4 regions of the Comamonas trifloxystrobinivorans genome follow, and region 3 is predicted to be linked to each of the others. Evidence: predicted binding sites of a transcription regulator. Region 3 holds the regulator's gene; each other region holds the start of a gene.

Region 1 (7,548 bases), on a different contig from region 3:
ACCTTCGCCCACCGGCATGGTGTGGCCACCCACCCATTCGGCGCTTTTGAGGGTGTGGATATCGGAGGCACCGTCCGCGCCCAGCCCGTACGACAGGCGCAAGGGCTGCAGCGCCAGCAAGACCGGGCGAAAGCTGGAAGTGGGCTTTTTCACGCCTTTGGCCACCAGCGCCACGCGGCCGCGGTGGCGGGTGAAGCATTCCAGGATCAGGCTCGACTCGCTCCAGTCGTAGCGGTGCAGGATAAAGGCGGGTTCGTCGTTGACGCGTTTGACAGCCATGGCAGTTGCTTGCCCGAGCAGGCCGCCTCAGCGCGCCCGGCCGGGCCGCTGCTTATTCGTAGCCAAAGGATTTGACGCGGGCTTCATCGTCAGCCCAGCCCGAGCGCACCTTGACCCAGACTTCGAGGAAGACCTTGGCGCCCAGGAGCTTCTCCAGCTCTTGGCGCGCCTCGGTGCTGATGCGCTTGAGCTTTTCGCCCTTCTCACCAATCACCATGGCTTTGTGGCCGTCGCGCTCGACCACGATGGTGGCGGCAATGCGCATGAAGCGGCCGTGCGCCTTGCTCGGCTCTTCGTCGAACTTGTCGATGACCACGGTCGATGTATAGGGCAGCTCGTCGCCGGTAAAGCGGAACAGCTTCTCGCGCACGGTTTCGGCGGCCAGAAACTTCTCGCTGCGGTCGGTCAACTCGTCGGCGCCGTAGAACCAGTCTTGCTCGGGCAGGTACTTTTCGCAAATGCCAAACAGGCGCTCGATATCGCCCTTGTTCTTGGCCGACATGGGCACGAACTCGGCAAACGGGTGGCGCTCTTGCATATCGCGCAGCCAAGGCGCAATTTCATGGCGGCGGTGCACGGTGTCCAGCTTGTTGGCGATCAGCAGTGTGGGGATACAGGGCTTGAACAGGCTCAGCACCTTGGCGTCGGCCAGGGTGAAGCTGCCGGCCTCAACCACGAACAAGATCAGGTCCACATCGCCAATGGCGCCCATCACGGTTTTGTTCAGCGACTTGTTCAGCGCCGTGCTGTGGCGCGTTTGGAAGCCCGGTGTGTCGACAAACACAAACTGCGTGCTGTCCTTGGTGCGGATGCCGGTGATGCGGTGGCGCGTGGTTTGCGCCTTGCGCGAGGTGATCGAGATCTTCTGGCCCACCAGCGCGTTCATCAGCGTGGATTTGCCCACATTGGGCTTGCCCACAATAGCGATCAGGCCGCAGCGCTGCGGGCCGGTGGCTACCGGTTCGGCTGCGGCGGCAACTTCGGCCGAGCGGGCCACAGCAGCGCCGGGCTTGGCAGCAGCCAGCATGGCATCCAGGTCGGCCATGGACTGGCCCGATGGCGAGGTGGATGCAGCGTCAGCCGCAGGGGATTTTTTGGAAGTCATAAAAGCTCAGCGATGCTCGGTTTGCAGGTGTTGCAGCATGATGGCGGCGGCCGCCTGCTCTGCTGCGCGGCGCGACGGACCCTGGCCCTGGGTGCGGGCATGGAGCGACGGCACCGTGCACTCCACCAGGAAAGTCTGCGCATGGGCGGCACCACTGGTGCCCGTGACCTCGTACAGAGGCACAGATTTCTTGCGCGCCTGCAGCCATTCCTGCAAGGCGGTTTTGGCATCTTTGGAAGCCGCCGGCATGTGCTGCGAGATTTCTACGCGCTCGTACAGGTGGTGAACAATGCCTTCGGCCACGGTGTAGCCAGAATCCAGGTAGGCGGCGCCAATGATGGCCTCGACCGCATCGGCCAGGATCGAGGGGCGCTCGCGGCCACCCGATTTGGCCTCACCCTCGCCCAGGCGCAAAACCTTGGCCAGCTCCAGGCGCAGCGCGATCTGGTGCAAGGTGTCTTGCTTGACGAGGTTGGCCCGAATGCGCGAGAGATCGCCCTCGGGCGTGGTCTTGAGCTTTTGGAACAACATGGTCGAGACCGCCAGGCCCAGCACCGAGTCGCCCAGAAACTCCAGGCGCTCATTGTGTTCCGCAGAAAAGCTACGGTGCGTTACCGCTCGCTGCAGCAACGCACCGTTCGAGAATGAATACTGCAGGCGCTCCTGCAATCGACTGAGTTCTGCTTCCACCTATTTCACACTATCTTTAAAACGGAAGACCAGGTAGGCCGGCCCGAACAAGGGGACGTCGCGCTCATAGCTGTACGACACCACAATGCTGCCATTGGAATCCTTGGTCACATCCAAATCCTTGGCATTGACCGATTTCATGTCATCAATCGCCTGGGCCTTCTGGTAAATGTCGCGCACTTCCTGCACGGTAGAGCCCTGGCGTGCCGCTCTGGTGGCCGCTTTTTTGATGTTCATGTTCTCGATCACCACGGGAACTGCCTGGCTGCCCACTGCCACCCCGGCCACGATGATGAAGCCCCACAGAACCAGCCCGATAAAGGACAGGCCGCGCTGGCGACTGCGTGGTGTGCGTTGCATGGCTCGCATAGACATTCCCTCTTGAAAACTGTTTTTAGTTGAACGATCCGATGCGCTTGATGTTACCGAAATTCATCCAGACAAAGAAGGCTTTGCCGACGATATTGGCATCAGGCACAAAACCCCAGTATCGAGAATCCAACGAATTGTCACGGTTGTCACCCATCATGAAGTAATGGCCTTCGGGCACCTTGCAGGTCACGCCTTCGACGGTGTAGCGGCAGTTTTCGCGGTACTTGAAATCGCTTGCGCCCTGCACAAAGGCCGGCACATCGGCATTGGTAATGGCACGGTGCGTCTTTTCGCCCAACTGCTCTTCAATCTGCTTGAAGTAGCGCATGGCGTCTTGCTCAAAATAATCGGCCTGGTTGGTGGTGGGCACCGGCTTGCCATTGATGGTCAGGCGCTTGTTGAGGTAGGCCACTTCGTCGCCCGGCACGCCAACCACGCGCTTGATGTAATCCATGCTCGGTTGTGGCGGGTAGCGGAACACCATCACATCGCCACGCTGGGGCGCATTGCCTTCGGTGATTTTTTTGTTGATCACCGGCAGGCGCACGCCGTAGGTGAATTTGTTCACCAAAATCAGGTCGCCCACCAGCAGGGTCGGGATCATCGAGCCCGAGGGAATCTTGAAAGGCTCGAACAAGAACGAGCGCAGCAGAAACACCACCACGATCACCGGGAACAGACCAGCCGTCCAGTCCAGCCACCAGGGCTGCATCAGCAAACGCGCCTGGCCTTCTTGCACATCGTCGCCATCGACCTTGTCAATGCCCTGCGCACCGAGTTGCTGGCGGCGCTCGGCGGCGTTCGCAGCCAGGGCCGTTGCCGCCGCCTTGCGCTTGGGCAGAAAGTAAAAACGCTCAGCCAGCCAATAGGCGCCGGTGACCACCGTCGCCAGGAACAACAGCAATGCAAAGTTGCCTTCAATCGCGCCGCTGTACCACGCGCCCATATAGGCCACAAAGGCGGCCAGAATCAGTGTCGTCAGGATTTGCATAGCTTGTGTCGCTTGGCTCGCTCTGTCTTTAATCTTCAACCTGCAAGATAGCCAGGAAGGCCTCTTGCGGCACTTCCACCGAGCCGATCTGCTTCATGCGCTTTTTGCCGGCCTTCTGCTTTTCGAGCAGCTTGCGCTTACGCGTGATGTCACCGCCATAGCACTTGGCCAGCACGTTCTTGCGCATGGCCTTGACGGTTTCGCGGGCGATGATGTTGGCGCCAATGGCTGCCTGAATCGCCACGTCGAACATCTGGCGGCTGATGATCTCACGCATCTTCGCCACCACCGCACGACCACGGTACACCGATTGCGAGCGGTGCACAATGATCGACAGCGCATCCACCTTCTCGCCGTTGAGCAAAATATCGACCTTCACCACATCCGAGGCGCGGTATTCCTTGAACTCGTAATCCATCGACGCATAGCCGCGCGAGACCGATTTGAGCTTGTCGAAAAAGTCCAGCACGATCTCGCCCAGCGGCATCTCGTAGGTCAGCATCACCTGGCGGCCGTGGTAGGCCATGTTCATCTGCACGCCGCGCTTCTGGTTGGCCAGCGTCATCACCGGGCCCACATAGTCTTGCGGCATGTACAGGTGCACGGTCACGATCGGTTCGCGGATCTCCTCAATACGGCCCTGGTCAGGCATCTTCGAGGGGTTTTCCACGTCGATCAGCTCACCGTCTGCCTTGAGCACCTGGTAGACCACGCTGGGCGCGGTGGTGATCAGGTCCTGGTCGAACTCGCGCTCCAGGCGCTCTTGCACAATTTCCATGTGCAGCAGGCCCAGGAAACCGCAGCGGAAACCAAAGCCCAGCGCCTGCGAGACTTCGGGCTCGAACTGCAGCGCCGCATCGTTGAGCTGCAGCTTTTCCAGCGCATCGCGCAACTGGTCGTATTCGCTGGCTTCGGTCGGGTAAAGACCGGCAAACACCTGGGGCTTGACTTCCTTGAAGCCGGGCAGCGCCTTGTCGGCCGGACCCAGGTTGTTGGGCAGCTTCTTTTCAAGCGTGATGGTGTCACCCACCTTGGCCGCTTTCAGCTCCTTGATGCCGGCAATGATGTAGCCCACCTCGCCTGCCTTGAGCGAATCACGCGGCGAGTTGGCCGGCGTGAATACGCCCACATTGTTGGCTTCGTAGGCCGCACCAGTGGCCATCATCTTGAAGCGCTCGCCCTTTTTCAGCTCGCCATCCACCACGCGCACCAGCATCACCACGCCCACATACGGGTCGAACCAGCTGTCCACGATCATGGCGCGCAGCGGGCCATCGGGGTTGCCCTTGGGCGGCGGCACCTTGGTGACGATGGCTTCCAGAATCTCGTCGATGCCCATGCCGGTCTTGGCCGAGCAGGGAATCGCGTCGCTGGCGTCGATGCCGATCACATCTTCGATCTCGGCCTTGGCGTTGTCCGGGTCTGCCTGCGGCAGATCCATCTTGTTGAGCACGGCAAACACTTCCACACCCAGATCGAGTGCGGTGTAGCAGTTGGCCACCGTCTGCGCTTCCACGCCCTGCGATGCATCCACCACCAGCAGGCCGCCTTCGCAAGCCGACAGCGAACGCGAGACTTCGTACGAGAAGTCCACGTGGCCGGGGGTGTCGATCAGGTTCAGGTTGTAAACCTTGCCGTCTTTGGCCTTGTATTGCAGAGCCGCGGTCTGCGCCTTGATGGTGATACCGCGCTCTTTTTCGATGTCCATCGAATCCAGCACCTGCGCCTCCATCTCGCGCTCGGCCAAGCCGCCGCAACGCTGGATCAGACGATCGGCCAGGGTGGACTTGCCATGGTCAATATGGGCAATGATGGAAAAGTTACGAATGTGCTGCATCAACGACAAACAAAGAAGGGCCGGGGGAGCATGCGTCCTGCCAGAGCTGCAGGCACGCCAAAGCGGCTGACCAGGGCCAGCCAAAAGCAAGCATTGTAGGCAAAAAAGCAAAGTACCCCGGAAATACGGGCCTGCTGCTCCAGGGGCTGAAACGGCTTTTCTCGCCCGCTGTCGCGCAACCCGCCCCACCTCCTCCTGCCCAGGCGCTCGGGTGGCAGCGCATGCGAGCGGCCGCATTTTTGGTTACGACCGCAATCTGGCATGACTTGCATCAACACATTCAGTCAATTTATCACTCATATTTCGCATATCGATATATCGAAAACTTATTTCATGCCAGTTTTCGTTGTAGCGATATCTCTGAGCGAGGCTCCCATGACTGACATCAGCACCACGACAAACCCCAGCAAACGATCCTTTCTGCAAGATTTGGTAGCCCTGGCCACCGGTTTTGGCCTCAGTGCCTCGGCACAAGCAGTTACACCCGGCGACCCAAGCTTTCAACCGGCCCGCCGCCCTGGCATGGAGGGCAAGCGCTTTGGCATGTTGGTAGATATGCGCAAATGCATTGGCTGCCAGGCCTGCACCGTGAGCTGCTCGGTAGAGAACCAGCCGCCCATCGGCCAGTTCCGCACCACGGTGTTGCAGTACGAGGTAGACCGGCCAGAGCGCGCGCCAGCCATGGTCAGCCTGCCACGCCTGTGCAACCACTGCGACGAGCCGCCTTGCGTGCCGGTCTGCCCGGTGCAGGCTACGTTCCAGCGTACCGATGGCATCGTGCTTGTCGACAACGAGCGTTGCGTCGGCTGCGGCTACTGTGTGCAGGCCTGCCCTTACGACGCCCGCTTCATCAACCACGAAACGCAGACGGCCGACAAGTGCACCTTCTGCGAGCACCGCCTGGAAGCCGGCCTGCTGCCCGCCTGTGTGGAAAGCTGCGTGGGCGGCGCGCGCGTGATCGGCGATCTCAACGACGCCAACAGCGAAATCAACCACCGCATTGCAGCGCACAAGGACGAGATCAAAGTCCTCAAACCCGGCATGAAAACCAAGCCCCACGTGTTCTACATCGGCCTGCCCGATGAGTTCGTCAACGGCGTCGACGGCCAAGCCACGGTGCGCCTGGTGGCCGAGCATCTGTGAAAGGCGTCACACCATGCAAATCATCGAACTCCTGACCCCTGCGTACGAAGCCGCCTGGCTGCCCTGGGCCGTGCAGTATTTCTTTCTGGTCGGCATTGCCACCGGCGCGGCCTTGCTCAGCTCTGCCTGCGTCTTTGGCCCAACTGGCGGCCTGCGCCAGCGCCTGTTGCCAACGGCTGTGCTGGTGCTGGCCATGAGCGCCATTGCTGCGCCCGTGGCTTTGCTGGCCGATCTGCACCAGCCCGCCCGCTTCTGGCACTTTTATGCACATCTCACACCCTGGTCGTGGATGAGTCTGGGCGCCGTGCTGATGCCCACTTTCGTCGGCCTCTGCGTGCTGATGTGCGCGCTGTGGTGGCTGGGCAAACCGGGGTTGATGCGCTGGCTCGCCCCACTGCTGGTGCTCTCCACACTCAGCATCGTGGTCTACACCGGCGCAGAAATCATGGTGGTGCGCTCGCGCCCCTTGTGGAACACGCTGTGGGTACCAATCAACCTGGCGCTCAGCGGCTGGCTCGCCACCGTGGGCATGGGCTTTGTGCTCTACCGCTTTTTGCCTGCCCGCTGGCAGCCGGATGCAGCGGCGCTGCAAGGCTTGCGCAGCCTCGGTCTGGGCCTGGCTACGGCCTTGGTTGTCAGCGCCCTCACCTGGGGCATCTACGGTATCAGCGGCCAAAGCCCTTCGTTTGATCTGGCACTGCGCCTGTTCCGCGAGTTCCCGGTGTGGCGCATGGCAATGCTCGGTTCGGGCGTGTTTGGCGCTGCGGTGGTGATAGCGCTGCTGCGGGGCGAGCGCCGCCTGGGCGCCAAGGGCTACACCTTGGTGCTGGGCACGGGCCTGGCCGCATCGGCCTGGGCCTTCCGCTGGGCGCTGTTCATGGGCGTGCAAGGCGTGCCCAAGTTCGGCGCCGGTCTGTACCTCTACCACATGCCGCTGGGCGGCGACGGGCTGCTGGGCATGCTGGGCGTAGCCGGTTTGTGCGTGGCCCTGGTAGCCATGGCCACTTGGGCGCTGGAACTGTTCCCCGCCCGCCAAGCGCCGAGCGCCGCCTGAACCTACCCCGCCCTCAGCCAAAACAACCACTAATTTCAGCGCTCGCAGCCAGCCCAAACATGGCTGCAGCGCCCGCT
Region 2 (7,548 bases), on a different contig from region 3:
GCGCTGATTCTGTGGCTCATGGGCGCTGCCGGCCGCTGGTGGTGGCTGTGGGCCTGGGCCGTGTGGGTAGGCTTCAACCTGCTGCTGATGGTGATTTACCCGGCTTTCATCGCGCCGCTGTTCAACAAGTTCCAACCGCTCGAAGACGAATCGCTCAAGGCCCGCGTCACCGCGCTCATGCAGCGCTGCGGCTTTGCGGCCAAGGGCTTGTTCGTGATGGACGGCAGCCGCCGCAGCGCCCATGCCAACGCCTACTTCACCGGTTTTGGTGCCAGCAAGCGCGTGGTGTTCTTTGACACCTTGCTGCAAAAGCTCAATGCCGACGAGGTAGATGCCGTGCTCGCGCACGAGCTGGGCCATTTCAAGCACAAACACATCGTCAAACGCATGGTGGCGCTGTTTGCCATTACCTTGCTGGGCTTTGCGCTGCTGGGCTGGCTCAGCCAGCAAGCCTGGTTCTACACCCAGCTGGGCGTCAGCCTGGTGGTCGACATGCGGCCTGGCGTGCCTGCGGCCAACAACGCGGTGGCGCTGCTGCTGTTTTTGCTGGTGATTCCGGTGTTCTCCGGGTTTATTGCACCGCTGATGGCTCAATCCTCGCGCAAACACGAGTTTGAGGCCGACGCCTATGCCGTACAGCAAACCCGTGCACAAGACCTGCAATCAGCGCTGCTCAAGCTGTACGAGGACAATGCCTCCACCCTCACGCCCGACCCGCTGTATGTGCGCTATTACTACTCGCACCCGCCTGCGGTCGAGCGCATCAGCCACATGCAGCAGCTGCAACCCATGCAACAATCGGCCCCATGACTGACAACCACCTGCCCACACAAGACTGGTCCACAAAAAAGCGCCGCGCCCTCACGGCCTCGGAAGTGGTGACGCAACTCAGCCAGATCGCCGGCTGGCAGCTGAGCGGCGATGGTGCCGATGTGGCCATCGAGAAAACTTTCCGCTTTGCCAATTACTACGAAACCATGGCTTTTGTGAACGGCGTAGCTCTGGTGGCCCACACGCAAGACCACCACCCCGACCTGTCGGTGCACTACAACCGCTGTGTGGTGCGCTTTAACACGCACGACGTGGGCGGCCTCTCGGCCACCGATTTTGAATGCGCCCGCCGCATCGAAGCCCTGCTGCAACTGGCCTGAATCCCTTACCTATGGCAAAACATGGACGGCGCCCCGGCGCCCCGGCGCAAGGCGAAGCGCAAACCGGCTTGGTGGTGGCCAGCTACGGCCGCCACTGCGTGGTAGAAACCCCGGACGGCGAGCGCCGCATCTGCCACCCGCGCGGCAAGAAAAGCCAGGCCGTGGTGGGCGACCAGGTGCTGTGGCTTGCGCCGCCGCCAGGCCAAGGCGATGAAGGCACGATCGAGAAAGTGCAAGAGCGCCGCAACCTCTTCTACCGCCAGGACGACATTCGCACCAAAACCTTTGCCGCCAACCTGGACCAGTTGTTGATCCTGATTGCCGCCGAGCCGGTGTTCAGCGAGGTACAGCTGGCCCGCGCCCTGATTGCAGCCGAGGCGGCGCACATCACGCCCATCATCGCGCTCAACAAGATGGATCTGGAAGAGCCTTTTCTGCGCGCCTGGGAAAGGCTGGAGCCTTACCGCACCATGCGCGACCAGGCCGACGACCCGCCGCACTACATGGTGCTGCCGCTGGCCCTGGAAGGCGCTGACGAGGAAGACCGCGAAGCCATCTACGGCTTGCTGGCCGGCAAAACCACTTTGGTGCTCGGCCCCTCGGGCGTGGGCAAAAGCACGCTGATCAATTTGCTGATCCCCGGCGCCAACGTGGCCACCAACGAGATCTCGCAAGCGCTGAACACCGGCAAACACACCACCACCAGCACCACGTTGTACTGGGCCGATGCCGAGCGCCAAACCGCCATCATCGACTCGCCCGGTTTTCAGGAATTCGGCCTCTACCACATTGCGCCTACGCAACTGGCCGCCTGCATGCCCGACATCGGCGCGCACGCCAAAGACTGCAAGTTCTACAACTGCACCCACCTGCACGAGCCCGGTTGCGGCGTGATCGACGCGGTAGAGCACGGCTCCGACACCTTGCCCATCAGCCCCAACCGCTATCGCATTTACAGCGAGCTGTTTGATGAGCTGAATTTGACGCAGTATTGAGAGCGCCCTGCGCTGCTGGCTCTCAAGCCTTGCTGCGTACGCCGTAGCATTTGGCCTGCGCCAGCCTCAACTCCAAAGCCACCGCTCAGAGCCTGCCGTGCCACACCAAAGAAAAAAGCCTTCGAGATTTAGTCGAAGGCTTTTTCGTACTGGCAGGTTGCCTGGCGCGCTAGCGCTCTGAGGTCCCCCGGCGCAGCTGCAGTGAAGCCACCAGCGCGAGCAAAGCAGATACCAACAGCAGCCACACGCCATCGCCCACCGGTACCGCCGTTGGCGTTGCTGCAGTGCAAACATTGGTGTTGCCGCAAGCGCCTGCTGGACCTGCCGGACCTTGGGGGCCTGCCACACCGGCCGGGCCCGCTGGGCCGGCTGCACCATCCGGTCCTGCAGGGCCGGCTGCACCATCTGGCCCTGCGGGGCCTGTCGGGCCGGTTGGGCCTGCTGGCCCTGGAATTCCATTCACTACCACATAGGGCTGGGTACAGCTCAGCGTGGCCGAACGCGCCAGGCCTTGCGCCGACGAACCCGTCCCGGACAGCTTGATGTTGATGGCCGCCGTACCGCCCCCGTTTGTGCCGCACAATGGCGCGCCGTGTATTGGCCAGGTGACATCAAAACTTCCCGTGCAGGTATCTGATAAGGGCAGGTTCCCTTCGATACGCAAGCGGTCGTTCATCGGTGCGGCCAAGATGCTGGCCGCGCCACTGCCACAGCTGATGGTGGGCGTTGTAGTGGCCACCTGCAAAGGCAGGGCAAGCTCTATGTTCATGGAGAATTGCCCCCCAGAAGAGCCCGTATCGTTCGAAATACTGAACTGGTAGGCCACCGTCTGCCCAGGCACCACTGTGGTAGAGCTAAAGGCGGCGCTATCAAATTTAAATATTGCTATCTGGGCATGGGCCTGCCCCATACCCATGAACGCCACCACCAGCCACACCAGCGAATGGAGGCAGCGCGCCATTGAATGTTTGCGTAAAGGCATCACCCGCTCCTTTACGGTTTGACCAAATCACTCAGTTTGAGTGCACCCGATTTGGTGCAGCAGTCGCCCGCAGGGCCAGCCGGGCCTTGCGGACCTGCCGGGCCGGCAGCACCCGCTGGTCCGGCAGGGCCGGTAGCTCCTGCCGGGCCTGCTGGGCCAGTGGCTCCGGCAGGGCCGGCAGGGCCAGCGGCTCCGGCGGGACCGGCAGGACCGGTGATTACCGGTGCATCAGCACAAGCCAATGGCGCAGTGGCTGCAAGGTAAGACGTGGCGTTTTGCGGGTGGGTTGCCACAAAGGCTGCTACCACCTTTGCCGTTGGGCCGCAGAGCAGTTCTGCTGATTTCGGCCAAGTCACATCCACGTTGATCAAGCAAGTGCCCCCTGGATCGGTACCACCATGGGCAAAGCTCAGCACGTTCGTGCCATCCAGCGCTGCGATCGGTGCTGAGGTACAACTGCCTGCAAAGCTGGTGACTGGCCCGGGCGCTACCACCAAAGGTGCGGGCAAGCGCAGTTCGTAGGTGCTGCTCGTCCAATTGGGGTTAGAAGCGTTATTGCTGGTTTCCGTAGCAGTCACGGTCAAGGTCGTTGTGCCACCGGCTGTAATGTTGTCCGATGCAAATGCAGCGCTATAGGCAAAAGTTTGTGCTTGCATAGTCTGTGCCATCGCCGCTGCTGCAGCTCCCAGCCCCAACACAACAACGGCCAATGCACGGAATGGCACCGCGAACCCAGGTTTTGATCGCTTCTTCTGCATCACCCCACCTCTTTGATAAAAAATATATATTGATTTGAAACAACAATTGATGTTTTAAAAATATCGTATCTGTACCCGTCGCTGGCTGCAACAGAAAGTATGGTTTCGCAGCGGGTTTAGTGCCACTCAAAAAATATGTGCTAGACAGCGCTTTCAGCCACAGCGGGCCATCCCAGGGCAAGCCACGCTATACCGCCAGCATCCACTCTGCCGGCAACTGCTCCGCATGGCGCAGATCCACATGCGCTTTCAGAAAATCGAGCACGGCACGGGTGCGTGGCGGCAGCTGGTCGGGCTTGCCCAGATAGACGGCGTGGATGGGTTCGAGCACGCCGGTGTTGAAGGCTTCCAGCACCACTTGCAGCCGGCCAGCGGCTATGTCGTCCCAGGCGTGGTAGAGCGACAGGCGCGCAATGCCCGCGCCCTGGATGGTGATCTTGCGCATGACGTCACCATCGTTCACGCGCAGCACCTCGCCAATCGGAATCTCGACCGGCTTGCCATCTACCGTAAACGGCCAGTGCGGCACGGTGCGCTGGTAGTTCCAGCCAATGCGGGTGTGCGCCATCAGATCGGCAGGCGTTTGCGGCGTGCCCCGCGCAGCCAGGTAAGCAGGCGCTGCCAGCATGACTTGCCGGGTGTGGCCCAGCAGGCGCGCCACCACGTCTGACGACGGCAGCTTGCCCCAGCGGATGGCGATGTCGGCCTGTGCTTCCATCAAATCCACCACCTGGTCGGTAAAGCTCAGGTCCAGCACCAGTTCGGGGTAGTCGCGCATGAGCTGCGGAATCAGCGGCCCCAGCAGTTGGCCGATGGAAGTGCTGGCGTTGATGCGCACCACGCCCTTGGGCACGCTGTGCAGCGAAGCGGCATTTTCCAGATCGTTCAAATCGGCCAGCACGCGCTGGCCGCGCTCGTAGAGCTGGTTGCCTTCGGGCGTGAGTTGTACGCGCCGCGTGCTGCGCAGCAGCAGCTGCGCGCCCAAACGTGCTTCCAGCCGAGCCATGATTTTGCTCACCGCCGAAGGCGACACGCCCAAATGCCGCGCTGCGGCCGAGAAACTGCCTTTTTCGGCCACCTGCACAAAGACCTCCAGCTCGCCGGAGCGGTTGATGTCGAACTGCGGAACGCTGGTGGGCGGGTTATGGCGCATGTTTTGGCTCCTGGCTCAGGTGGCGGGTATTTGTGCCATTTCAGCACAAATGCGTTTCCATTGTTCCGGCTACACAAAGGCCTTGCGGCTCTGCACAATTCCCTCCTTCCCAGGCGCCGCCCGCAGGCCGCGCCGGTACTGAAAGGATCTCTCCCATGCCCTTATCTCTGCTGGCACTCGCCGCCGGTGCCTTTGGCATCGGCACCACCGAATTCATCATCATGGGCTTGCTCACCCAGGTCAGCCAAGATCTGGGCATCAGCATTCCGACCGCTGGCACGCTCATCTCCGGCTACGCCTTTGGCGTGGCGGTGGGCGCGCCCGTGCTCACCTTGCTGACGCGCCACTGGCCGCGCAAGCAGTTGCTGCTGAGTCTGATGCTGATCTTCATCGCAGGCAATCTGGCCGCGGTGTTTGCGCCCAACTATGCGTCACTGATGGCAGCACGCGTGCTGACCTCGCTGACGCACGGCACCTTCTTCGGCGTAGGCGCCGTGGTCGCTACCAGCCTGGTCGCCAAAGACAAGCAGGCGTCGGCCATTGCGCTGATGTTCTCCGGCCTGACGCTCGCCACCTTGCTCGGCGTGCCGGCCGGCACCTGGATCGGCCAGCATTTTGGCTGGCGCATGGCGTTCGCCGCCGTGGCTGTGGTGGGCGTCGTAGCGCTGGCAATTTTGGCAAGCTTTGTGCCTCGCAAGCTCCCGCAAGCAGCGCCCGCCGCACTGCGCGATGAGCTGTCCGTACTCGCCAGCACACCGCTGTGGCTAGGCCTGGGCATGACGGTGTTCGGCTATGGAGGCGTGTTTGCGCTCTACACCTATGTGGAGCCGCTGCTCTCGCAAATCACCCATATGGGCAATACCGGCGTGGCGGTAACGCTGCTACTGTTTGGTGCGGGCTCGGCCGTAGGCAATATTGCCGGCGGCAAGCTGGCTGACCGCGGCGTGGTGCGTGCGCTGTGGATAACACTGGGCAGCTTGGCCACTGTTCTGCTGCTCGGGCGTTGGGCCTTCAGCCAATCGGGTGCAGTTGCCATGGCTTATGTGGCTGCTCTGGGCGTGGTGGCATTTGCCACCGTCGCTCCCATGCAAATGCGCGTAATGCAAGGCGTGGGCAGCCCAGGCGCCACCCTGGCCTCCAGCCTGAACATCTCGGCCTTCAACCTGGGCAATGCCTTGGGCGCCTGGCTGGGCGGCAGCCTGATTGCAGGTGTTGGCCTGCTCTCCATTGCCTGGGGCGCGGCTGCACTGACAGCACTTGGCTTGGTATTGGTGGCTTTGAGCCAGCGCAGCACAGCTGGCGCCACCTGCGCCGCCACCGCTTCTGCGTAAACCTACAGGAGCGATCAGCCATGGAATACCGCTACCTCGGCCAATCCGGCCTGCAAGTGCCCACGCTGGGCCTGGGCACCGGTACCTTTGGCGGCCAGGTCCCGCTGTTTTCCGCCTGGGGCGTTAACGGCGTGGAGCACGCCAGCGCATGATCGACGTCTGCCTGGATGCGGGCCTGAACCTGCTTGACAGCGCCGATGTGTATTCCGACGGCGCGTCCGAATCGGTGCTGGGTGGGGCGCTGGCCGGGTGCCGCCACCGGACGACTATCTCCCCAAGGTCTGCCTGCACACCGGCCCAGGGCCCAACGATGCGGGCAGCTCACGCCAGCACCTTGTCAGCGCGGTCGATGCGGAGTTTTGCAGAGTGTCCCTAAATCAACCAACGACCTTGGGCGGAAAGCCTGCCGCTGTCAGGCCCAACTCTAACGAGCCATCCCAATAGTCCCGGAGCACTTCAAAGCTACCCGACATCACCCCTTCCGGGAAAACGCTGTAATAACCATCCACCCGCGCTATTTCATAAGAGAAAGCTCTGCTTCCCTTGAATGCTCCATAGTGTGGGTGGTCAGAGCCACAATCGAAGCTTTTGCAGTCTGCCATCCCACAATTGCAACGGCCGGTGATGTAGAGATGCGGCAATTGCGGCAACAACTCCGGCCAGTCGCATTTCAGGGTGTCTTCCAGGTCCTCGTAAAAGCGAGGGAGTGCATCCTTCAGGTACTTTCGCGTTTCAGCCATAGCCATGCTCCACGATGGATGACTAGCTGTGGTGCTGCGGATACGTTAGACCCATACCGCACCAACAGCGCCCAGACACTCAAAAACGATAGCTGCCAGCACACATCAGCCGAGCGCCAGCACCATAAAACACCAAATAATCACCCCAGCAAGCGCGCCAAGGTCAGCAGCGCCAGCAGCAGCATCCACACCACGACCGAGCGCCAGACCAGGCCGACCACGCTGCGCAGGTGGGCGGTTTCCGGATCGCGGCCGGGGGTGGTGGAGCCGTCGCCTTGCAGCAATGCGGCGTCGTTGCTGTCGATATCGGCCGTGCGCGCACGCAGCGCAGCGCCGCCCAGACGAATGTCGATGGCGCCGGCGGTGGCGGCCAGGATCACGCCGTCGTTGTCGTTGGGGAAGTGCTGCGTCTGGAAGCGCCAGCCGTCGATAGCTTCT
Region 3 (7,548 bases):
GCAGGCGGCTCGGCTCAACAAACAAACCCTGCGCGCCTTGGCGGCTGGCGATATAGCGGCACCCGCATTGGCGCAGCCCTATGCGTACGCCGATTCGGCCGAACACCGTGAAGGCATTGCCGCCTTTATCGCCAAGCGCCCGGCGCAATTTTGAGGGCTGATTTTTATTTTGAAAGCGGTGAGCACAGCCGCGTACAACACCACCAAGCAAGAAGACAAGCATGAAAAATCACAATTTGTTTTGCGCACTGCGCGACGCATTCCCCAGCAATCTGGACGAGGTGGCGGTCGAAACCACCTCCCCCAGCGGCGAGCCGCTGAACTACAGTTGGCGCGATCTGGAGCGCATGAGCGCCCGCATCGCCAACCTGCTGGACAGTCTGAAGATCCCGAGCGGCAGCCGAGTGGCGGTGCAGGTGGAAAAATCGGTCGAAGCCATGGCGCTGTACCTGGCCACCTTGCGCGCCGGCTATGTGTTCCTGCCCCTGAACACGGCCTACCAAAGCGCTGAAATCGAATACTTCATCACCAACGCCGAGCCGGCCGTGGTGGTGTGCTCGCCGCAAAACTTTGGCTGGGTCTCGAAAATTGCTTTCCAGTGCGGCACGCGAAGCGTTTTCACACTGGGCGAAGACCGCAGCGGCACCTTGTTGGAGCGTGCGGTGCACTGTGCCGAGGAGCACGAGCCAGCCGTTAAAACCGCAGATGACATGGCGGCCATTCTCTACACCAGCGGCACCACGGGCCGCAGCAAAGGCGCGATGCTCAGCCACGGCAACCTGCTGAGCAATGCGGTGATGCTGAAAGACTATTGGGGCTGGGAAAAAGGCGATGTGCTCATCCATGCGCTCCCGATCTTCCACGTGCACGGCCTGTTCGTTGCCATTCACGCTGCACTGCTCAACGGCAGCAAGATGCTCTGGTTCGCCAAGTTCGAGCCCAAGGCGGTGATCGCGGCCATGGCGCGCGCCACGGTTTTCATGGGCGTGCCCACCTTGTATGTGCGCATGCTGGCGGAGCCGGCACTCAGCAAAGAGAGCACCAAGCACATGCGCTTGTTCATCTCGGGCTCGGCGCCGCTGCTGATCGAGACTTTCCGCGAGTGGCAAACCCGCACCGGCCACACGATTTTGGAGCGCTACGGCATGAGCGAAACCATCATGCTGGTCTCCAACCCTTACCGCGCCGACAGCCGTTACAACCACCAGGACGAGCGCCGCGGTGGCACCGTCGGCTTTCCGCTGCCCGGCGTGGGCGTACGTGTGCATGGCGACGATGGCCAGGCTTTGCCGGTGGGTGAGATTGGCAATATCCAGGTGCAAGGGCCCAACGTGTTCAGCGGCTACTGGCGCATGCCGGAGAAAACGGCCGAAGAGTTCACCGCCGATGGCTGGTTCAAGACCGGCGACGTGGGTAAGCTCGACGAGCGCGGCTATGTGACGATTGTCGGCCGCAGCAAAGACCTGATCATCTCGGGCGGCTACAACGTCTATCCGGCCGAGATCGAAGGCTATATCAACGAGCTGCCCGGCGTGGCCGAAAGTGCGCTGGTAGGCGTGCCACACCCGGATTTTGGTGAAGTCGGCGTGGCCGTGGTGATTGCCAAACCCGGCCAGAGCCCGGATGCGGACGGCATCATCAGCACGCTGAAAAACCAGCTGGCCAATTTCAAAATCCCCAAGCGCTGCTTTGTGGTGGCCGAGCTGCCTCGCAACACCATGGGCAAGGTGCAGAAAAACCTGCTGCGCGCGCAGTACCAGGATCTGTTCAAGGCCTGAATCCGGCCACAGCCGTCAGCCCAGCTGGCGGCTGCAATGGTGTCCATGGACGCAAAAAAGAGAAGGCCGGGAGCCTTCTCTTTTTTTGGGGGGTTGGGCGCGTGGGCCTGTAATTGTGCTTATGCGATCAACGCAGTACCAGCACTGGCACCTTGGCGTGCGTCAGCACATGCTGGGTTTCGCTGCCTAGCAGCAGGCGCTTGAGGCCTTTGTAGCCGTGCGAGGCCATGACGATCAGATCGCACTTCTCGCTGTCGGCCACTCGGAGCAGCGACTCGGCCACCAGATCGGACTGCACCACCAGGGCCTTGACGGGCACACCCGCGCTGGCGCCTTCGGCCACCACTTTGTCGACCACGGCCTGCGCCGAATCCAGCCAGCCTTTTTGCACCCGGGCGATCTCGGCCGGATCAGCATTCGTGCTGCCTTCAAAATAGCTGCGCGGATAGTTGGGCGAAATATTGACGGCGGTGACTTGCGTCTTGCCCAGTTTGGCCAGTGCCAGTGCGTGTTGCACCGCTTTGTTGGACAGTTCCGATCCGTCGGTGGCAAGCAGAATATGGTGGTACATCAGCAGCTCCTTTTTGGTGTGGGCTAGAGCACCCGCCGGGAAAAGTTGGCGAGCACTGGTTGCAGCGAGCCGATCACCTTAGCGCATGCATAACTACCAGACTTTGCGCCAAATCAGCACTGATGCAGGTGTTTTGGCGCTGTGATTACACGCCGCAGTGCTGGTTGTTAACCAGCGCATGGAGTTTGTCCGTATCCAGAATACGGACGTGGCGCTGCTTGACTTCGATGATGGCTTCTTCGGCGAACTTCGAGAAAGTGCGGCTGACGGTTTCGAGCTTCAGGCCCAGGTAGCTGCCGATCTCTTCGCGCGTCATGCGCAGGATCAGCTCGGACTGCGAGAAGCCGCGCGTGTGCAGGCGCTGCACCAGGTTCAGCAGGAAGGCGGCCAGGCGCTCTTCTGCACGCATGCTGCCCAGCAGCAGCATGACGCCGTGCTCGCGCACGATCTCGCGGCTCATCACCTTGTGCACGTGGTGCTGCAGCGCGTTGACTTCGCGCGAGAGCTCTTCGAGCGTGGAATAGGGCATGACGCAGACTTCCGCATCTTCCAGCGCAATCGCGTCGCAGGAATGGCGGTCGTTGACGATGCCATCCAGCCCGATGATCTCGCCCGCCATCTGGAAGCCGGTGACCTGGTCACGACCATCTTCGGTGGCGATGGTGGTTTTGAAAAAACCGGTGCGGATCGCATAGAGCGAGTTGAAAGCCTCGCCATTGCGGAACAGGGCGGTTCCTCGTTTGATTCTGCGGCGGGTGGCAACAAGCTCGTCAATACGATCCATTTGATCGGATGAAAGGCCGACGGGCATGCACAACTCGCGCAGATTGCAGTTGGAGCAGGCCACTTTGATCGCGTTGGGTGTCATGTGTCAATATCCGGTTACAAAAAATTGTGTAGAAACAAAGGTTCCACACTTAGCCTCATTGTGTACGGAGGCGTAAAAATGATCCTTGACATAAGTCAAGGACATGGGCGTCCGCTTGCGGCACATTGCAGCTTCTAAAAGAAGAGAGATCATGATGGCCTTGACCCCCGACTTGCTGCGCCGGTTCGATGTATCCGGCCCGCGTTACACTTCGTATCCTACCGCAGACCGCTTTGTTGAAGCCTTTGATGCGGATGGCTACCGACGAGCGCTGGAGCAGCGCAGTGCTGGTTTGGGTAGCCGTTTGGTGCCGTTGTCGCTGTATGTGCACATACCGTTTTGCGAGTCGCTGTGCTACTACTGCGCTTGCAACAAGATTATCACCAAGCACCCCGAGCGCGCCGACGAATACCTGGACTATCTGGAGCGCGAACTCGATTTGCAGTTGGCGCATTGCCGCAGCAATCAGCCTGTCAGCCAGTTGCATCTGGGTGGCGGCTCGCCAACCTTCCTGAGTGATGAAGCACTCACACGCCTGATGGAAATGGTGCGTGCACGCTTTCAGCTGCAGCCGGGGGGCGAATACTCTATAGAGGTCGATCCCAGAACAGTGACGCCGGCGCGACTCCGCCATCTCTACAGTGTGGGCTTTAACCGTTTGAGCTTTGGCGTGCAGGATTTTGACCCGCAGGTGCAAAAAGCCGTGCACCGAGAGCAGCCCGCCGAGCAGGTGTTTGATTTGGTGGCGCAGGCGCGCGCCATCGGCTTTGAGTCCATCAATATCGATTTGATCTACGGCCTGCCGCAGCAAACACCGGCCAGTTTTGCCCGCACCATGGAGCAAGTCTGTCTGCTGCGCCCCGATCGCATTGCGCTGTACGCCTATGCACATTTGCCCGAGCGCTTCAAGCCCCAGCGCCGCATTGCTGTGCAGGAGCTGCCCAACCCGGTCGACAAGCTGTCCATGTTGGCGATGGCTTTGGAGAGTCTGCAGGCGGCGGGCTATGTCTATGTGGGCATGGACCATTTTGCTTTGCCTGGCGATGGGCTGGCCGTGGCCAAGCGCCAAGGGCGCCTGCACCGCAACTTTCAGGGCTACAGCACGCAACCCGATTGCGATCTGATGGCGCTGGGCGTGTCGGCCATTGGCAAAATCGGTGCCACCTACAGCCAGAACGCCAAAACGCTGGAAGAGTATTACGACCTGATCGACCAAGGCCAGATCCCCGTGGTGCGCGGCTTGGCGCTGGGCCGGGACGACATGCTGCGCCGCTGCGTGATCATGAGCCTGATGTGCCAGGGCACGGTGGTGCTGGAGTCGGTCGAGCAATCATGGCTGGTCGATTTTCGCCAGTACTTTGCCGCTGAGCTGGAGCAACTGCAGCCCTTGGTGGAGCAGGGCCTGGTCGAGATCACGCCAGAGGCGATCAATGTGACCGAGCTGGGCTGGTACTTTGTGCGCGGCGTGGCCATGGTGTTTGACAAGTATCTGCAAGCCGACCGCACGCGGGCCCGTTTTTCCAAAATCATCTGAACGAGTCAGCGCGGGTGGTGGGCCGCATGGGCTGCGGCTCAGCACCCGTTACGCTTCAGGCAGAAAGTGCCGCCAGGCTTTTGTACAGCATGTACATGGCCAGGCACAGCAAAATGCCGCCAAAGATTTTCTTGAGTTGCGCCACGGGCAGCTGGTGCGCCGCCTTGGCGCCCAGTGGTGCCGTCAGCACGCTGCAAACGGCTACGGCCACCAGGCCCGGCAGCCAGATATAGCCCAGCGAATGTGGTGGCAGGTTTTGCGCATGCAGGCCGGCCAGCATGAAGCCGATCACGTTCGTCACCGCAATCGGGAAGCCCAGCGCAGCGCTGGTGGCCACTGCGTTGTGGATGGGCACGTTGCACCAGGTCATGAAAGGCACGCTGATAAAAGCGCCGCCGGCTCCCACCAATCCAGATAAGCCTCCGATCACGCTGCCAGCCGCCAGTTGGCCGCCGGTACCAGGCATGGTGCGGGTGCTGCTTGGCGCGCTCGACTTGCGGAACATGCGCAACGCCGAGTAGCCGACAAACAGGCCAAAAAACAAACCCAGGTAAGTGCCTTTGAGCAAAGCAAAAATGCCCAGGCTAGCCACCAGCCCACCCAGCACAATGCCGGGCGCGAGGCGTTTGACGATGTCCCAGCGCACGGCGCCGCGCTTGTGGTGGGCGCGCACGCTGGAGACCGAGGTGAACATGATGGTGGCCATCGAGGTGGCAATCGCCATCTTGATCGCCAGCTCTGGCGCCACCGCCTGCGTGCCCAGGATGTAGGTCATGAAAGGCACCAGCACCATGCCGCCGCCAATGCCGAGCAAACCTGCCAGAAAACCGGTGATCAGGCCCAAGCACGAGAGCGGGAGCAATACGAGAGGATCGGTCATGGTGGGCGTTCGCGCAGGAAAAAGGCCACCTGACTCAGGTGGCCTGAAAGCCCCGCCGCAGCGGAGAGGAGAAGCTGACGGGTGGCAGCGCTGGAGGGCGGCCGCCCCAAATGAGGTGTTCGCAGCGGATCCACCGGACCGTCATCCTGAACCGGGGGTTCAGGTGGGCGAGGGCAACCTGTCGTTGGGTTCATCTGACGCGAGACGATCACGCTCAACAGGTGATGTACCAAGCCCGTGCTCGTAGAGCATTGGTTCAAGGAACTATAAAGTCCGGCAGGGCTGCGAACGCTTCCATTGTACCGGCTGGGGCCTGGTTGCCGGCCCAAAATGCCAATTCAATGTCCGAAACTGGGGCAAAAATAGTAGCAGCCAGTGCTTGATGGGAAAGCGCTGGCTGCTGGTTTTTTGCCAAATCCTTGCAATGGGCGGCAATCTGTGTTGCAACCGCTGCCCATGCGTGGGGATTGAGTGCCTCAGGAGGCGGCGGTGGCGTTGGCGGTTGCGGCCGCAGCCGTGTCGCTGGTGGCTGCGTCGAGGCGCTGCATGATAGCTTGCAGGCGCGGCTCGTCCCAGTTCAGCGATGCCTGGCCGCTGGCGGCAGCGGGCTGTGCCGCCGCTTCGCTGCGGGCCTGTTCGGCTTGCTGGTTCAGCTCGGTGTTCTGGGTTTTCAGGTCGAGCAGGTCAAAAGCCATGTTCAACGCGGCCAGCACGGCAATGCGCTCGCGGCCGCGGATCTTGCCGCTGTCGCGGATGCCGCACATGGCGTCGTCCACCTGCTTGACCGCTGCCAGCAGGCGCTCTTCCTGGCCTTCGGGGCAGCCCAGCATATAGCTTTGCTGCATGATGTGTACTTCAAGCTGCTTCATGATTCGTCCTGGTCAAAAGTCTTGGGCAGGCGTTCGATCAGCGCGTCCACGCGCGAGCGGGCGGCTGTCAGGCGCGATTGCAGGGAGTCGCGTTCCTGGGTGAGGGAGGCCATCTGCTCTTGCAGTTCGGCGTGCGCGCGTTGTAGTTGTTCGTGGCGGGTCAGCAAGGCTTCCACCCGTTCCAACATCAGGTCCAAAGAAGGCGTAGTGACCATAGAGAGACAGTTTTTGATTGCGCAACAGTAAAGACGATAAAATTGTACCCGTTGGTGCTCGCCACGGTGGTTCACACCCTGGCAGTTCAACGGGAAGCAGGGGAGTTCGCTTGTGCCCTACAAGCCATGCCCAACCTGCGCTGCCCCCGCAACGGTAAGCGATCGATGGCTGTACGCCATCTGCAGCCGCAATATTGCCACTGAATACCTTGAACAAGTGTTTGGGAAGGCGCGCGCTGTGACATCGTCAGCCCGGATACCGGCCAACGCTGAGGACTGCGGTGCGTCTGCCTGACAGGCGTGCCGCTTCTGTTTTTCCCCATTTGCCGGCGGGGAGGCTGGCGCGGGGTAGTTATCGCCTGAGATTCCCATGAAATCCCACTTGCCGCTGGTGCGCCTGTCTGCGCCTGAGTCCGCTGTTGCCTTGTCCACCCTGTCTTTCTCGCCCCGGCGCGTAGCCCTGGCTGCCGCCTTGCTGGCCGCTGCCGGCGCCCAGGCCCAAGAGGCCGCCAGCGCGGATGCAACAGAGGGTAAAACCTTGCAGGAAATGGTGGTAACCGCCAACCGCATTGAGCAGCCGCTGTCGGATTTGACGGCCGACATGTCGATCATCGACGACAAAACCCTGCAGCGCCAAGGGCCGGGCGCCATCGCCGATGTGCTGGCGCGCGTGCCCGGCATCCAGATCACCCGCAACGGCGGCCCGGGCGCGGCCACTAGCGTTTTCATCCGCGGTGCGGAATCGCGCTTCACGGCGGTGTATGTAGACGGCGTGCGCCTGGATTCGCAATCCACCGGCGGTGCCTCCTGGCAGTCGCTGCCCTTGGCGCTGA
Region 4 (7,548 bases), on a different contig from region 3:
GATACTCCAGCTGCTTGGCCAGCATGTTGCCGCTTTCCAGATCGGGCACCAGCAAGACATCAGCATCGCCCGCCACTTCGGAGCGGATGCCTTTGATACGCGCCGCTTCGGCTGAGATGGCGTTGTCAAACGCCAGCGGGCCATCGAGCATGCCGCCCGTGATCTGGCCACGGTCGGCCATCTTGCACAGCGCTGCGGCATCCAAGGTGGAAGGCATGTTGGCGGCCACTGTTTCCACCGCCGCCAGCACGGCCACTTTGGGCAACTCCACGCCCAGCACCCGCGCCAGGTCGATGGCGTTTTGCGCAATGTCGGCCTTCTCGCTCAGGCTGGGGCTGATGTTGATGGCTGCATCGGTAATGAGCAGCGGTTTGCTGTAGAGCGGCACATCAAAACGGAAGACGTGCGACAAACGCCGCCCGGTGCGCAGGGCCGGTTCGGCCAGCACCGCACGCAGCAACTCGTCGGTGTGCAAACTGCCTTTCATCATCAACTCCACCTGGTGGCTGGCCGCCAGCTCGGCAGCCTTGGCCGCTGCAGCATGGCTGTGCTCGACGCTGATGATCTCCACGCCCTCAAGCTCGATACCCGCCTCTTCCGCCACTTTGCGAATGCGCCCAACAGGCCCGATCAGCACCGGCACGATCAGGCCTTGGCGTGCGGCATCCAGGGCGCCTTGCAAAGAGCCGGGATCACAGGGATGGACCACCGCGCAGCGCAGCGCCTCCAGCCCCTTGCTTTTGGCCAACAGTGCGTTGTGACGTGCCTCAGGGTCGAACACCTTGAACAGCGGCGCCTTGGTGCGCTGCAGGCGCACTTTGCTGGCAGGCGGCAACAGCTTGGCCACGCCTTGCAAGACCAGAGCGCCATTCTGGTTGGTGACGCTGCAATCCATCTCCACGCGCTTTTTGGCATCGTCCTTGGAGAGCACGGTGGCCACCACCGTCAAGGTATCGCCCACGCGCACTGGTTGCTTGAAACGCAACTGCTGCTCCAGATAGATGGTGCCAGGGCCGGGGAATTCGGTGCCGAACAAGGCCGAGATCAGCCCCGCGCTCCACATGCCGTGCGCGATGATGCCGTGGAACAAGGTGTCTTGCGCGTAAGCCGGGTTCATGTGTGCCGGGTTGACATCGCCGGTCACAGCGGCAAAAGCCTGGATATCGTCTGCCGTCAAGGTGCGCAGCAAGCGCGCGCTCTGGCCCACTTGCAGCTCGTCATAGGTCAGGTTTTCCAGCCATTCGCCGGCGTTGCCAGCGTTTTGAGGATCGGTCATAGGTTCTCCGCCTGGTGGCTGGCAGCAGCCGCCCAGGACATCAGAAAAATCAAAAGAAGAGGGGAAAAAACAGCGCCGCTGCGCACGCCGGAGCGGGCTTGCAGCGGCGCGGGCAGGCGCTCAATCGGAGTAGCGCACCATCACATAGTCGCCAGGAGCGTCTGCCAGCACGTATTCGGGTTTGATTGCTGGCGGAGCCACCCGCTCGCCCGAGTGCTGCTTCAACCATGCGTGCATAGCTTCCCACCAGGAGCCTTGCACCACCGGCGTGGTGGCGGCCCATTCGTCGGGATCGGTCCAGACCTGTTCATCGGTTTCGGTCGATATCTGGTAGCTGCGCCGCGGGCGGCCGGGTTCGGAGACAATGCCGGCGTTATGCCCGCCGGCGGCCAGCACAAAGGTCACCGGCGCACTGGTTTGCAGGTGGATGCGGTAGACCGAGCGCCAAGGCGCCACGTGGTCCTTGGTGGTGGCCACCACCATCAGCGGCACCGCAATATCCATCAGCGCCACGGCGGCACCGGCAAAGCGGTACTGGCCACGGGCCAAGGCGTTTTCGAGGAACATCGAGCTCAGGTACTCGGTGTGCATGGCGGCAGGCAGGCGCGTCTGGTCGGAGTTCCAGCTCATCAGGTCAAAACCGGCTTCGGGCTCGCCCAGCCAGTAGCGGCGCATGCTGCGCGACCAGACCTGCTCGCGCGAGGACAGAAACTGGAAGGAGCTGCCCATGTCCTGCCCCGACATATAGCCTTTGCGCTGCATGCGCTGGCGCAAGGTGGCGAGCTGGTCTTCGTCGATGAACACGCCCAGCTCGCCAGGCTCGGTGAAATCGGTCTGCGCGGCCAGCAGCAGCACCGATACCAGCTCAGGCAATTGCTCGGGGATGAGCGCTTTTTCTTGCTCGCTGCGCTCGCGCTTTTTCTGCCGCGCCAGCCGGCCCAGGGTGGCGGCCACAATGGCCAGATAGGTGCCGCCCAGGCAGTAACCCATGGCGTGGATGCGCTGGGCGCCACTGCGCGACTGCACGGCCGCCATGGCCGCCAGCACGCCACTGCTCAGGTAATCTTCAATCTTGAGCGCGTGGTCTTCGGCGGTGGGGTTGCGCCACGAGACGATGAAGACGCTGTGCCCTTGCTCCAGCAGGTAGCGCACCATCGAGTTCTTGGGCGACAAGTCCAGGATGTAGTACTTCATGATGCACGAGGGCACGATCAGCACGGGCTCCGGGTGCACGGTGGCCGTCTTCGGCGTGTAGCAGATCAGCTCGATCAGGTGGTTGCGGAACACCACTTTGCCGGGCGTGACGGCCACGTCCTTACCCACCTCGAACTCCAGCGGCGGCAGCTTTTCCACCGGTGTCTCCACCCACTGCTGCGCCAGCCGGCCCAGGTCTTGCCAGAGGTACTTCTGGCCATCGCGCAGGCTCTGGCCCTTGGTGTCACGGGCTTTGGCCAGCACTTCAGGGTTGCACCAAGGCCAGTTGGCCGGGCACAGTGCATCGACCCACTGGCGGGCGAAAAAATTCACCATCTGCTGATTGTGGCGCGTCATGCCCTCCACCTGCACGGCCGAGCTCCACCATTCTTCCGAGGCCTTGAAGCTCTCCTTGATGGTGCGATAGGGCCACTGCGACCAGCCGGCCGAGCGAAGACGGCGGTCGGTCTCGCCCGCGCTTTCGTCCTGCACTGCCTGCTCCTGTTTGAAAGTGCTGGCCGCCACCCGGTTGTTCAAATGCAAGGCATAACGCGCCAGCTCGCGCCGCTTGCCAGGCGCTGCCGCCACATGCATGAGCCAGTCGGCGGCCGACAGGTTCAGCGCCATGGGCGACAGGCCCATGATGCTGCGGCTGAGCTTGCCGCGCACCCGGTCGTCCCAGGTGTCTTCCATACCCCGCTGCGTCTGGTTCCAAAGGGACCAAAGATCCTTGTGTTCTTTCACATGCGCTCCTAGTGCTAAACCAACAACCCAAACGATTGTGGGTTTGAGCGCCCATGGCGGGCATGACTTGAATCAATGTCTCAGGACTTGGGCTTGCGACACATTGGTGCCGCCCATGGAACGATGGCGCGGGAACTTTCCGCGCTCGGAGCGGGTTGGCGCTCTCAGCTGCCCGCTTGCGTCAGCCAGCGCACCGCGACGGAGAAGCTGACAAAGGCGAGCGCCGTGCTCACCAAAATGATGTGGGCAATGCGGCCGTTGTGCGCGCCATAGCGCTCGGCCAGCAAGGTGACATTGCTGGCGCTTGGCAGCGCTGCCACCAGGCTGAGCACCGTCACCGCAAACGGGTCCACCGGCAGACCCAGCGCAATGGCGGCGTGGCCCAGACCCAGCACCAGCAGCGGGTGGACGAACAGTTTGACCAGCGCCAGTGGCACGTAGCTGGACGGCTTGGCATATTCGGCCTGCACCATTTTGGAACGCGCCAGCACCGCGCCCACCGCAAACAAAGCCACGGGCGTTGCCGCGCTGGCCAACAGGCTCACGGTTTTGTCGATGGCAACCGGCAAGCGCCACTGCATGAACGAGGCCAGAGCGCCGAGCAGAATCGACCACGGCATCGGGTTGCTCAGCACGCCCTTGAATGCCTTGGCCAGCGCCGGCCGCATATTGCCGGCCGCACCGTCCAGGCGCGACAAGGCCAAGCACAGCGACGTGGTCAGCACCATGTCCACCAGCATCGCCAAAATGCTGGGGCCGGCCGCCGCCTCGCCGAGCAGCGCCACCAGCAGCGGCAAGCCCATGAAGCCGGTATTCGGGAAAGTGGTCACCAGGGCTCCGAAGGCGCTGTTGTTCCAATCCATTCCGCTCTTGCGGGCCGCCAATACGCAGCCGGCCACCATCAACACCTGGCACAGCATGAACAGCAGCAGCGCCGGAACGTTCATCAGCTGCTCAAACGGCAGCGAAGAACCCGCCTTGAACAACATGCAAGGCAGCGCAAAATACAGCACAAAGGCGTTGACGCCCGCTATCGCCGACAGCGGGAAAACCCCGCGTCGCGTGGCCAGATAGCCGCACAGCACCAGGGCAAAAAATGGAAAGGTGACGAGAAAGACAGACAGCACCGGCGTATTGTGCCGATTTGTGCCCAGGCTCGGCGGCCGGCGCTGTTGCGCGCGAGACCAGAGGCACTAATTTGTGGCGCCAGACGCAAAAAAACCTGCTGGTGGGCGCCACCGGCAGGTTTGGGGTTGATCGTGTGGCGCGTGGCCGCTCAGATCGTGACCAGCTTCTCCACTTCCGCGCATTTGCGGCGCGACAGTGCTAGGTTGCTGCGCTGCTTGTCGAGCACCAGGTAGAGGAACAGGCCTTCTTTTTGCGCCATCGGGCGGATGATGTGGTATTGCGAGCCCAGCGTGATCAGGATGTCGTCGATCGAGTCATTCAGACCCAGCGACTTCATGGTCTTGAGCTTGGCGCGCACCACCTCGGTGTTGCCCGCGGCGGCCAGCTCCAGATCGAGCCCGGAGCCGGCGCTGCCCAGCAGCATGCCGCTGGTACTGTCGACCAGGGCGGCACACATGGCGCCATCAACGGTCAGCAGTTGGGTCAAAGCGTCTTGTACCGATGCCATAAATCTCACCCCTTCACACACTGGCTGTTTGTCGTTGCTGGTCCCACCCGGCCAATGCTACGCATGGGTCAGCTTTTGCTGGCAGAAAAACAGTTTTCGGCCCGGCGCGCCGGGCCAGCGTGGCCTCAGGCCTTGTTCATCTCGGTGCCCACTTCGGCCGCCGCCCAGAGCACGCGGCCCAGGACGGCGCTGGTGTCGAGCACCATGCACAAAATGCAGGGAAATTCGGAGGTGACCATCTGAAACACCACGACGCCGCTGTCGGTCTCGAAGGTCAGGCGCTTGCAGCCGGCGTGGTTGATTTCGCGGCCCACGGCGCGGGCCATGGCCATCAGCGAGCCTGCCATGGCCGAGAGGCGGTTAAGCTGCAGCTCGCTATTGGTGCGCAGCGAAGCGATCTCGAAACCATCGGGGGTGCTGAGCAAAGCCACACGCACGCCGTCTACCGGACCAATCAGTTTTTCCAGCGCCTGCTGGCCTGCCGTTACCACCTGGGCAGGGATCATGGGTTGAGATGCGGTCATGAATTCTCGCTTTGCAGGGACAGCATGGAAACTAGCACACTCATTACTTCCAGCAACTGATCGCGGTTGCGCGGATCGGCCTGCAGGATCGGCACAACGCCGTAGCCCGCAGAATACACGCCTTGCGCGAATGTTTCAATTTGTGTAGCGTTGGCGTCACGCGCGCTCAAAATCAGGGTGACAGGCGCGGTCTCCAGGCGGCTGATTTCGGCCAGGATATGCGTGGTCTCATCGAGGGCCTTGGGGTCGTTCATATCGGCCATGATGAACACGCCCATCGACACCGACAACACCCACTGGCGCACAAAGCTGAAGCGCTCCTGCCCCGGGCAGCCGCAGATCTGCACGCGCTCGCCGCCGCCCAGGTCGATTTCACCGAACTCGGTGCCGACGGTGGTGAAATCTTTGGCGTGCGTGGCGCGGTCAAGGTTGCGCACGTCAGAGTTGGACATCAGCTCGCCACACAGTGAACGCACTGCGGTGGTTTTGCCGATGCCCATGGGCCCGCACAAAGCGATACGCGGCAGCGACAGCTTTTGCTGCGCTTCCCAGTCCATCTCCTGAGTCATGACGCCTTTCCTCCTCCGCGAATCCACCGGCCCAGTCGGCCTAATAATCCACTGGAGTGTACTGGCTGGCGGGTGCTTGCGGAGGCTGCCGGACGCTGATTTTGCTTGGCTACGCCACGCAGCACACCGCGGTTGCCCAGCTCGACCAGCAAGCTACGCGCCGTGTTGACATCCAGGCCGCTGTGCGTACACAACTGGCCCAGCGACACCGGCTCGCGCGAGAGCAAAGCCAACGCCCGGATGCAGGCGCCGTTATTGAACGGCGCACCCATCGACACCCAGGCCTTGAGCTGGTAGAGGAATTCCTGTTTGGCCGCTGCGCCCGCCTGGGGCTCGGCAACTGGCGCGGGCGCGCGGGCCGCCATTACCTTTTGGCGCGCTTCCCAATCGAGCAGGAAAACGGCGGCGCGGTCGAGTACATCGATCAGATCGCCCAGCGTATAACCCACTTCGAGCCGGCCCACCCATGAGGCGTTGGCCAACAGGCTGCTGCCGACATTGCCCACCGCAATGACGCAGGGCGTAGAGCCCAGCGAGGAAATCGCATCGGCCATGCCCTGGTCGATCATCAGCAGCTGCGATCGGTCACGCGGCACTTCTTTCCACGACAGCACCGATTTACGCGCTGCCACGCCGAACAGCTGCACAAAGCGATGCCGAACACTGGGCGTGAGCAATTCTGCGGATATACCGGCAGTGAGCATGAGAGATTACCAGCCTGTTATAGATAAAATTTATAAGACACCGACTCAGATATGAGTGGGCGCTATGGGGAATTCTAGAAGCTTGTCAGTTCCCTGCAAGCCTTTCCGACCGCTGTCGCCGATTTACCAACATTGGTTGACAATCGATACGATAGAACGTGCACTTTTTGTAACAATTTTACTTCTACAAAGCCACGCGGCTGCAGCAGGCAGCGCTTGCGGCTATTCTTGTGGGCTTTGCTTTTTTCTTCGTCGAAGGTGTTTGCCCCATGGCTGCCGGCCTCAATCTCGCCCAACTCCAAGCAGTGCACTACACGCAAGGGCCGTGTCTGGTGCTGGCCGGTGCGGGCTCGGGCAAGACCCGTGTCATCACGCACAAGATCGCCCGGCTGATCGAAACGGGCCTCGCGCCGCGCAAGATTGCCGCCATCACTTTCACCAACAAGGCCGCCGCTGAAATGCGCGAGCGCGCCAAAGGCCTGATCGGCCGCGCCGCCAAGGACGTGCTGATCTGCACCTTCCACGCACTGGGCGTGAAGATGGTGCGCGAAGACGGCCATGTACTCGGCCTCAAGCCGCAGTTCAGCATTCTTGACAGCGACGATGTGGTCGGCATCCTCAAAGACGCGGCCGGCGGCACGGCCGATGCCGCCACCGCCCGCCAGTGGCAGTGGACCATCAGCAAATGGAAGAACATGGGCCTGGATTACAAGGCCGCCCTGGCCCAGGCTGCGGACGACAACGAGCGCGCCATCGCCGTCATCATGCAGCGCTACGAAGAGCGCCTGACCGCCTACCAGAGCGTGGACTTTGACGACCTGATCGGCATGCCGCTGCGCCTGCTGCGCGACCACCCCGAGGTGCGCGCCAAATGGCAGGAGCACCTGGGCCACGTGCTGGT

What was found. Region 3 encodes FNR, which switches genes on or off when oxygen is low (the NO sensors DNR and NnrR bind a similar motif). Its sites were predicted from a motif close to TTGATNNNNATCAA; they were not measured.
Region 1: the regulator FNR is predicted to act here: its motif matches at 5,536-5,549, upstream of dsrO (sulfate reduction electron transfer complex DsrMKJOP subunit DsrO).
Region 2: the regulator FNR is predicted to act here: its motif matches at 3,916-3,929, upstream of ACFIQF_RS24630 (DUF7933 domain-containing protein).
Region 4: the regulator FNR is predicted to act here: its motif matches at 3,277-3,290, upstream of ACFIQF_RS08890 (PHA/PHB synthase family protein).

What each region holds. Positions count from the first base shown of each region.
Region 1 is NZ_JBHZGV010000022.1:45,954-53,501, forward strand. Features, by position in the region: gene recO (DNA repair protein RecO) at 1-279, opposite strand, end outside; gene era (GTPase Era) at 332-1,324, opposite strand; gene rnc (ribonuclease III) at 1,391-2,074, opposite strand; gene ACFIQF_RS21720 (DUF4845 domain-containing protein) at 2,075-2,443, opposite strand; gene lepB (signal peptidase I) at 2,469-3,437, opposite strand; gene lepA (translation elongation factor 4) at 3,466-5,274, opposite strand; gene dsrO (sulfate reduction electron transfer complex DsrMKJOP subunit DsrO) at 5,650-6,417, shown strand; gene nrfD (NrfD/PsrC family molybdoenzyme membrane anchor subunit) at 6,431-7,471, shown strand.
Region 2 is NZ_JBHZGV010000008.1:144,598-152,145, forward strand. Features, by position in the region: gene ACFIQF_RS11175 (M48 family metallopeptidase) at 1-810, shown strand, start outside; gene ACFIQF_RS11180 (4a-hydroxytetrahydrobiopterin dehydratase) at 807-1,151, shown strand; gene rsgA (ribosome small subunit-dependent GTPase A) at 1,163-2,146, shown strand; gene ACFIQF_RS11190 (hypothetical protein) at 2,316-2,915, opposite strand; gene ACFIQF_RS24630 (DUF7933 domain-containing protein) at 3,140-3,886, opposite strand; gene ACFIQF_RS11195 (LysR family transcriptional regulator) at 4,074-5,039, opposite strand; gene ACFIQF_RS11200 (MFS transporter) at 5,195-6,370, shown strand; partial or broken gene ACFIQF_RS11205 (aldo/keto reductase) at 6,391-6,721, shown strand; gene ACFIQF_RS11210 (hypothetical protein) at 6,748-7,110, opposite strand; gene ACFIQF_RS11215 (CobD/CbiB family protein) at 7,251-7,548, opposite strand, start outside.
Region 3 is NZ_JBHZGV010000009.1:153,165-160,712, forward strand. Features, by position in the region: gene ACFIQF_RS12530 (enoyl-CoA hydratase/isomerase family protein) at 1-154, shown strand, start outside; gene ACFIQF_RS12535 (malonate--CoA ligase) at 222-1,778, shown strand; gene ACFIQF_RS12540 (universal stress protein) at 1,906-2,349, opposite strand; gene fnr (fumarate/nitrate reduction transcriptional regulator Fnr) at 2,495-3,217, opposite strand; gene hemN (oxygen-independent coproporphyrinogen III oxidase) at 3,369-4,751, shown strand; gene ACFIQF_RS12555 (sulfite exporter TauE/SafE family protein) at 4,807-5,631, opposite strand; gene ACFIQF_RS12560 (cell division protein ZapA) at 6,108-6,500, opposite strand; gene ACFIQF_RS12565 (DUF904 domain-containing protein) at 6,497-6,715, opposite strand; cobalamin riboswitch at 6,751-6,997, shown strand; gene ACFIQF_RS12570 (TonB-dependent receptor domain-containing protein) at 7,086-7,548, shown strand, end outside.
Region 4 is NZ_JBHZGV010000006.1:217,529-225,076, reverse strand. Features, by position in the region: gene ACFIQF_RS08895 (bifunctional enoyl-CoA hydratase/phosphate acetyltransferase) at 1-1,276, opposite strand, end outside; gene ACFIQF_RS08890 (PHA/PHB synthase family protein) at 1,397-3,163, opposite strand; gene ACFIQF_RS08885 (AEC family transporter) at 3,379-4,341, opposite strand; gene ACFIQF_RS08880 (hypothetical protein) at 4,491-4,850, opposite strand; gene ACFIQF_RS08875 (roadblock/LC7 domain-containing protein) at 4,976-5,374, opposite strand; gene ACFIQF_RS08870 (GTP-binding protein) at 5,371-5,943, opposite strand; gene ACFIQF_RS08865 (hypothetical protein) at 5,940-6,647, opposite strand; gene ACFIQF_RS08860 (ATP-dependent helicase) at 6,917-7,548, shown strand, end outside.